One region of the Pseudoalteromonas sp. 10-33 genome, then DNA from elsewhere that is predicted to be linked to it. Evidence: predicted binding sites of a transcription regulator. Region 1 holds the regulator's gene; the other holds the start of a gene.
The links. Region 1 encodes ArgR, which controls arginine synthesis, uptake and breakdown. Its sites were predicted from a motif close to ANTGAATANNTATTCANT; they were not measured.
Positions count from the first base shown of each region.

Region 2: the regulator ArgR is predicted to act here: its motif matches at 2,319-2,336, upstream of argC (N-acetyl-gamma-glutamyl-phosphate reductase).

Region 1 covers NZ_LOFI01000024.1:183,077-186,603, reverse strand. Annotated here, with positions in the region: gene ATS76_RS13250 (ABC transporter ATP-binding protein) at 1-672, shown strand, start outside; gene ATS76_RS13245 (Dyp-type peroxidase) at 720-1,619, shown strand; gene argR (transcriptional regulator ArgR) at 1,616-2,083, opposite strand; gene mdh (malate dehydrogenase) at 2,308-3,240, shown strand; gene ispB (octaprenyl diphosphate synthase) at 3,322-3,527, opposite strand, start outside.
Region 2 covers NZ_LOFI01000007.1:45,956-49,482, reverse strand. Annotated here, with positions in the region: gene ATS76_RS06645 (ornithine carbamoyltransferase) at 1-386, opposite strand, end outside; gene argB (acetylglutamate kinase) at 394-1,161, opposite strand; gene argC (N-acetyl-gamma-glutamyl-phosphate reductase) at 1,161-2,171, opposite strand; gene argE (acetylornithine deacetylase) at 2,393-3,527, shown strand, end outside.

The DNA of each region.
Region 1 (3,527 bases):
GGTTGTGCCGATAGGTTTCCTCACCAGCTTTCCGGAGGGCAGCAGCAACGTGTTGCGATTGCACGTGCATTGGCCTACAAACCTAGTTTGTTATTACTCGACGAGCCCTTTTCTAATATAGATACTCAAGTTAGGTTTGAGTTAATTGCTGATATTCGCCGCATTATTAAGGCGCAACAAGTATCAGCGGTATTTGTTACCCATTCCAAAGAAGAGGCGTTTGCTTTTTCAGACACGCTTGCCATTATGCATCGTGGAAAAGTTGCCCAACAAGGCACGCCAGAGCAGCTTTTTGCTGCTCCTAGGTCAAAGGTGGTTGCAGAGTTTCTTGGTCAAGGCATATACTTACCCGCACAAGCATTAACGGCAACTGAATATAAAACACCTTTTGGTACTGTTGAGTCTGATACGCCAGCAAGCCACCATTCATGTAGTGGTGAGTTATATGTGCGGCCTCATCAAATAGAACTGGTGAAAGAGTGTCAAAGTGACAAACTCAGTAAACGGGCTACAATATTAAGTCGTCGCTTTATTGGTTCTGCTCATATTTATAAAGTTGTCATAGCCGAGCAAACGCTTGAAGTTGCAGCGCAATATGGCCAATCATTTGAAATCAATGAGCAGGTTATAATAAAAATAAACCCCCACACAGTGAACTTTTTTGAATCGTAATCAAATGTTATTTACTGTGTTTATATCTGTAAAACTGAGGAATAACAATGGCGCAAGCGCAATCTGGGATTTGTGCTGAAGCAAACCTACATGGTTTGCATTTATTTTTTAATGTGTTTGATGGTCAAGACGAATCATTGCGCGCTAAACTAAAGCAAGTAAGCGCTATTGAAGAGGAGTTTAACGATCAGTTTTCAGAGTCAATGTTGTCATGTGTTGTTGCCATTGGTGCCCAATATTGGCCTCATATCCTTCCTGAATATATTCCTAGTGAGCTGCAAAGCTTTCCCAATATAAATCATTCAGATCACCAAATGAGTGTCCAACCGTGTGACTTGTTTGTGCAGGTGCGTTCCGATAGAGAAGATGTAAATCACTTATTTGCACTGCAAGTTTTAAAGCTTTTTGCACCTGATGTAGAGCTGGTGGAGCAAATTCGTAACTTTCGCTTTTTAGATGGCCGAGACTTTAACGGCTTTATTTATGGTGGCGATATGCCACATGGTAGAAAAAAAAGAGCAACCGCGTTAATTAATAAACCAGGGTGTTTTGAAGATCAGGGAAGTTATATTCATGTTCAACGCTACAAACACGACTTAACTGTTTGGCAGCATTTATCGCTCAGTGAACAAGAACTAATAATGGGCCGTACACGCCTAGATAACACGTTAATAACCCCTGCGTTAAATACGAGCCATGCCACGCGCAGTGAATTAAAAGATGAAGAAGGGCAACCCCTTTTGTTGAATCAAAGTATGCCTTATGGTGATGTTTATGAACAAGGGATGTTATGCATAAGCTGCGCAAGCACTGGGACTGCATTTGAGGCTGTATTGAATAGCCGTTTAGGTGAGGGGGAGTGTTACGACCACTGGCTTGATTTTACTCAAGCCGATATGGGGTCAGCTTTTTTTGCCCCCTCAGTTGGGTTTTTAAAGCAAATTTAAACCGTATCAAACAAAATACGTACACGTTCAAGTGTTACGTCTATTTCAGAAATTTTTGCTGGAGCAATAAATATAGTATCGTCTCCGGCAATAGTACCGAGTACACCATCGGCCTTTCCTAACGAGTCAAGTAAGCGGGCAATAAGCTGCGCAGCACCTGGGCTTGTGCGAATAATGATCATCATTTCATTATGCATAATATCAATGACTAACTGGCGTAATGGGCTTTTAGCTGTAGGCACTCCCATTTCAGCGGGGAGGCAGTAAACCATTTCTTGCTTAGCATTACGGGTACGCACAGCGCCAAACTTACTTAACATGCGTGACACTTTACTCTGGCTTATATTATCAAAGCCTTGCTCTTTAAGCGCATCAACTATTTCGCCCTGAGAGCCAAAGTTTTCTTCTTTTAAAAGAGACTTAAACGCTTTTACCAATGCTTCTTGTTTATCTTGAGGTTGCATAGTCTTTGTTCATTATTTTTATTTATGCTGTAAATACTACACAAAAATGAATAATTATGCAGCAGTTGTTTAGTCAACTTGACAGTTTGATGCGATAAACCACCAAAGTTTACAACTATGGTCGAAAATATCGCAAAATAGGCCCGATAAATTTGTTTTTAGGCGCTAATTTCATTATCTTAAGGGCCACAAGTATTTCCTACCTCAAATGACGGAGAATTCCAATGAAAGTTGCTGTATTAGGTGCTGCAGGCGGTATCGGTCAAGCATTGTCTTTACTATTAAAAACAGGCTTACCAGCTGGTTCTGAATTATCACTTTACGATGTTGCACCAGTTGTACCAGGTGTTGCTGTTGACCTATCACACATCCCAACTGATGTTAAAGTAGCAGGTTTTGGTGCAGACGATTTAAACACAGCGCTTGACGGTGCTGATATTGTTTTAATCCCAGCGGGTATGCCACGTAAACCAGGTATGGATCGTGCAGATTTATTTAACGTAAATGCCGGTATCATCAAAACACTAGCTGAAGGCATTGTAGCTAGTTGCCCTAAAGCACTTGTGGGTATCATTACTAACCCAGTAAACGGCACCGTACCTATTGTTGCTGAAGTGTTTAAAAAAGCAGGCACATACGATGCAAGCCGTGTATTTGGTATTACTACGCTTGACGTCATTCGTTCAGAAGCATTTGTTGCTGAACTTAAAGGTGTAGACGTTGCTACAGTTAAAGTACCCGTAATTGGTGGTCACTCTGGCACAACTATCCTTCCTCTTCTTTCTCAAGTTGAAGGTGTTACTTTCACTGAAGACGAAGTTGCTGCGCTTACTCCACGTATCCAAAATGCAGGTACTGAAGTAGTAAATGCTAAAGCCGGTGGTGGTTCAGCTACATTATCAATGGGTGCTGCTGCAGCACGTTTTTGTATGTCTTTAGTTAAAGGCCTACAAGGTGAAGAAGTTGTAGACTATGCATATGTTGCTGTTGAAGATGGTGATGCAGAGTATTTTGCACACCCAGTACGCTTAGGTAAAAACGGCGTTGAAGAAATTCTTTCTTACGGCGAACTTAGCGCTTTTGAAGAAAAAGCGAAAAACGACATGCTTGAGACTCTGAAAAAAGACATCAAAGAAGGTGTTGATTTCATGGCGTAATAGCCAAATTGAGCATTAAAAAAGCCTGCATTTGCAGGCTTTTTTGTTGATCTAAATTTATTTACATCGAGCCACTAAATATTAATGGTCACGGTCCACCGCTATGCGGGCTAAGCTGACTAATGCGTGTTTGTAATCAGATTCAGGTAAAAAGTTTAGGCAAGCAATTGCTTTATCAGCTTCTAATTCGGCTTTTTTCATTGTGAACTCTAAAGCATTGGTATGCTTTAACGCATCTAATATAGCCTCTAAATTGTCCATTCCGTTACTGTGCTCAATGGCGTCTC
Region 2 (3,527 bases), on a different contig from region 1:
GGGTGGTACAAGTCACATAAGCTATTAACCACAGGCACAGAGGAGTATTCACCTAACGTTGTTAATGTGCTGTGCTGATTAACACGCGCTACAATACCGTCGGCCCACGTTGATATATTAAGAGCAAAATCTTTTACCGATTCACGTGCGCCCATAGCGCCATTTTGCTGATCTAAATAAACCGCATGACCACCTAAACGATTAATACCAATATCAAACGATAAACGTGTACGTAAGCTTTGCTTTTCAAATAGTGTAACAACTGACTTACCCGCTAGTACTTGGCTGTATTTCTCGGGATTTGCTTTTAAATCACGCGCTAGCTTTAATAAATTAAGTGCGCCTTGTTGGTCTAACTCTAGACCCGTTAAAAAATTCTCTAACATGGTAACCCTATGGTGTAATCTTTGTTCCGACATGCTCGCCTTGTAGCAAAGCAGTTAAATTTTCTGGCTTTTGCCAGCTGGAAATATACACACCGCGTCGTAAGTGTAGGGCAGCGTGAAGACTGGTCTTAACTTTGACCTCCATCCCGCCCACAATTACTCCCTCTGCAATTAAAGTCTCAATGTGTTTTGTGTCAAGGTGATGTAACGGCTGTTTATTAGCGTCAAGTACGGCCTCTACATCGGTCATAAAAATAAGCTCTGCATTTAAATTATTAGCAATAGCTGCCGCAGCCTCGTCAGCATTAACGTTGTACCAAAGTCCTTGTTCATCAAATCCTATTGAGCTAACAATAGGTAGACGCCCGACGTTTAGTAAATCGTTAATAATAGAGTCATCGTTGCTTTCGCACTTACCTACTAAACACAATGCTTTGAGCTTTTGCGATGCGGTTACGCCTGCTTCATAAAGGCTTAAGCCAACAGGCTTGTGGCCAGCAGAAATAGCTTGAGCCATTAGCTGCTTGTTTGCACACCCTGCAAGTGCACCGACTATATGCGGCATTTGTTCAGCAGGGCTAATACGTAAACCTTGATGTTTAGCACTAACAAAACCAGCCTCTTTTAACCATGTATCGACTAATGCCCCACCACCGTGCACAATTACAAAGTTATGGTTTGGCTGATTAGATAACACTTCAAATAACGCGTGAGCTGCATTTTCAGTATTGAGTACAGCACCGCCAAGCTTAATTACCCACGTTTTTTTTCTCATTAAAACGCTCCTTTTAAGCCTGTGGTATGGTTTAAACCCATAGATAAATTAATACATTGCAGAGCTTGCCCCGCAGCACCTTTAAGTAGGTTATCGATTGCCGCAACAACAATTAATTGCGAGCCTTGCTGTTGCCACCCAATATCAACGTAGGGCTGCTTTGCAACCCCTTTGATTGATGGAATTTTATTGCCTAATAAACGAATTAAAGGCTCTTTTGAAAGCACATCATAAGCCGTTGCTACTTGCCCACTTGTCACCTCAGGTTTTAGTTGCACGTAAATCGTTTCTAAAATACCGCGAGCAAAGTTACCTAAATGAGGCGTAAATAAAACCTTATGGCCCAGGTGCTGTTCTATTTCTGGTCCGTGACGATGGTTAAATAAACCATATGGCGCTAGCGATACTTCACAAAAATGAGTACCTACACTGGCTTTACGCCCTGCGCCTGTTACACCCGACACTGCATTAATAATAATTTTGTCGTCGCTTAACAAACCGGCTTGCTGTAGTGGCTTTAACGCATTGAGTGCCGCAGTAGGGTAACAACCCGCAACAGCCACTAACTTTGCATCTGCAATGGCATTGCTATTCCACTCAGCTAAACCGTATGCCGATTCATTTAATAGCTCAGGGTGCTTATGTTCAAAGCCATAATAAGTAACGTAATCGTCATTATTTGCTAGGCGGTAACCACCCGATAGGTCAAACACCTTTTTGCCCATCGCTAAAAATTGCGGCGCTAAATCTACACTTACTTTATGGTCGGTACACAGGCATACGTAATCTGTATTCGCTTTAATGTCGTCAAACGCCGATTTTGTAAGAGGAAGTAAAGGAATATCAAGTAAGCCTGAGTGTTCTGGGTATAAATCACTCAGTAATTTATGTTTGTCTAGGCTACCTTCAGATACATAACAACCTGATAAAGTTAAATTTGGATGTTTAGCAATAAGGCTTGCTAGTTCTGCGCCGCTGTAACCACTTGCGCCAATAATCACTACATTCATTATTTACTCGTTATCTTAAAATTTATTACTACTTACTTATGTGTTCGCTTACACTAGCTTAGGTGCTAATTAAGTCTTATTTATTAATGAATTTTGATTATCGTCGCATTATCTTCATGGTGTTACTTAATATATTTATGCTTAAAAAGTGAATTGATATTCATCATAAATACTTTTATATTGTTATGCAATTAAATTGAATAATTATTTTGGGAATTTTTATGTCTCTGCCTTCGTTTATTTCTATGTATCAGCAATTAATTGCAGCCCCTTCTATTAGTGCGATTGAAGACAGTCAATGTATGAGCAATAAAAGTGTTATCGAGTTACTTGCACAATGGTGTGAAACTCTTGGCTTTACGTGTGAAATAATAGAACTTGAAGGTAAAAAAGGGCGTTATAACTTATTAGCAAAACGCGGCATTGGCGATGGCGGTTTAATGCTTGCTGGGCATACCGATACAGTGCCGTTTGATGACAGCCGCTGGAATCATGATCCGTTTAAATTAACCGAACTCAATAACAAACTCTATGGTTTAGGCAGCATTGATATGAAAGGATTTTTTGCTTTTGTGCTGCAAGCTATAAGCGAGTTGGATGAAAAACAACAAACACAGCCTATTTTAATACTTGCTACCGCCGATGAAGAAACAACAATGGCAGGTGCTCAACAAATTTGTCAGCACCCAAATTTAAAACCAGCGCGCTGTATTATTGGTGAGCCTACTGATATGACACCGGTATTTACACATAAAGGCCATATGAGTACAGCTATAAGGGTCGTTGGTCGCTCTGGGCATAGCTCCGATCCCGAGCGTGGTCTAAACGCCATTGAAGTTATGCATAAAGTGACTTCAAAATTACTGATCTTGAAAGAGCAATTAAAGAATAAGTATTCACTAAATCACTTTGAAATACCTTACCCTACTTTAAATTTAGGTAATATTCATGGTGGCGACAACGCAAATAGAATATGTGGGTGTTGTGAAATGCATATTGATATGCGCCCACTGCCAGGGCTTAGCGTGCAAGAGTTGCAAGCTTTGCTTCTTGATGCAACAAAAGAGATTAACGAACAATATCCTAACTCAGTGAGTGTAATTGACCTGCACGACCCAATACCGGCATTTACAGGCCACACCGACAGTGCGCTAGTTCAACTTGCAGAAAAAATAGCTGGCCAAAAAGCCATTGCTGTTAATTACTGTACAGAAGCCCCGTTTATTCAACAATTAGGCTGTGAAACCATTGTTATGGGGCCGGGTTCAATTAACCAAGCGCATCAACCTGACGAATTTTTAGCAATGGAAAAAATAAAGCCCTCACAGCACATCATTAGCAATATTATAAAAGCCT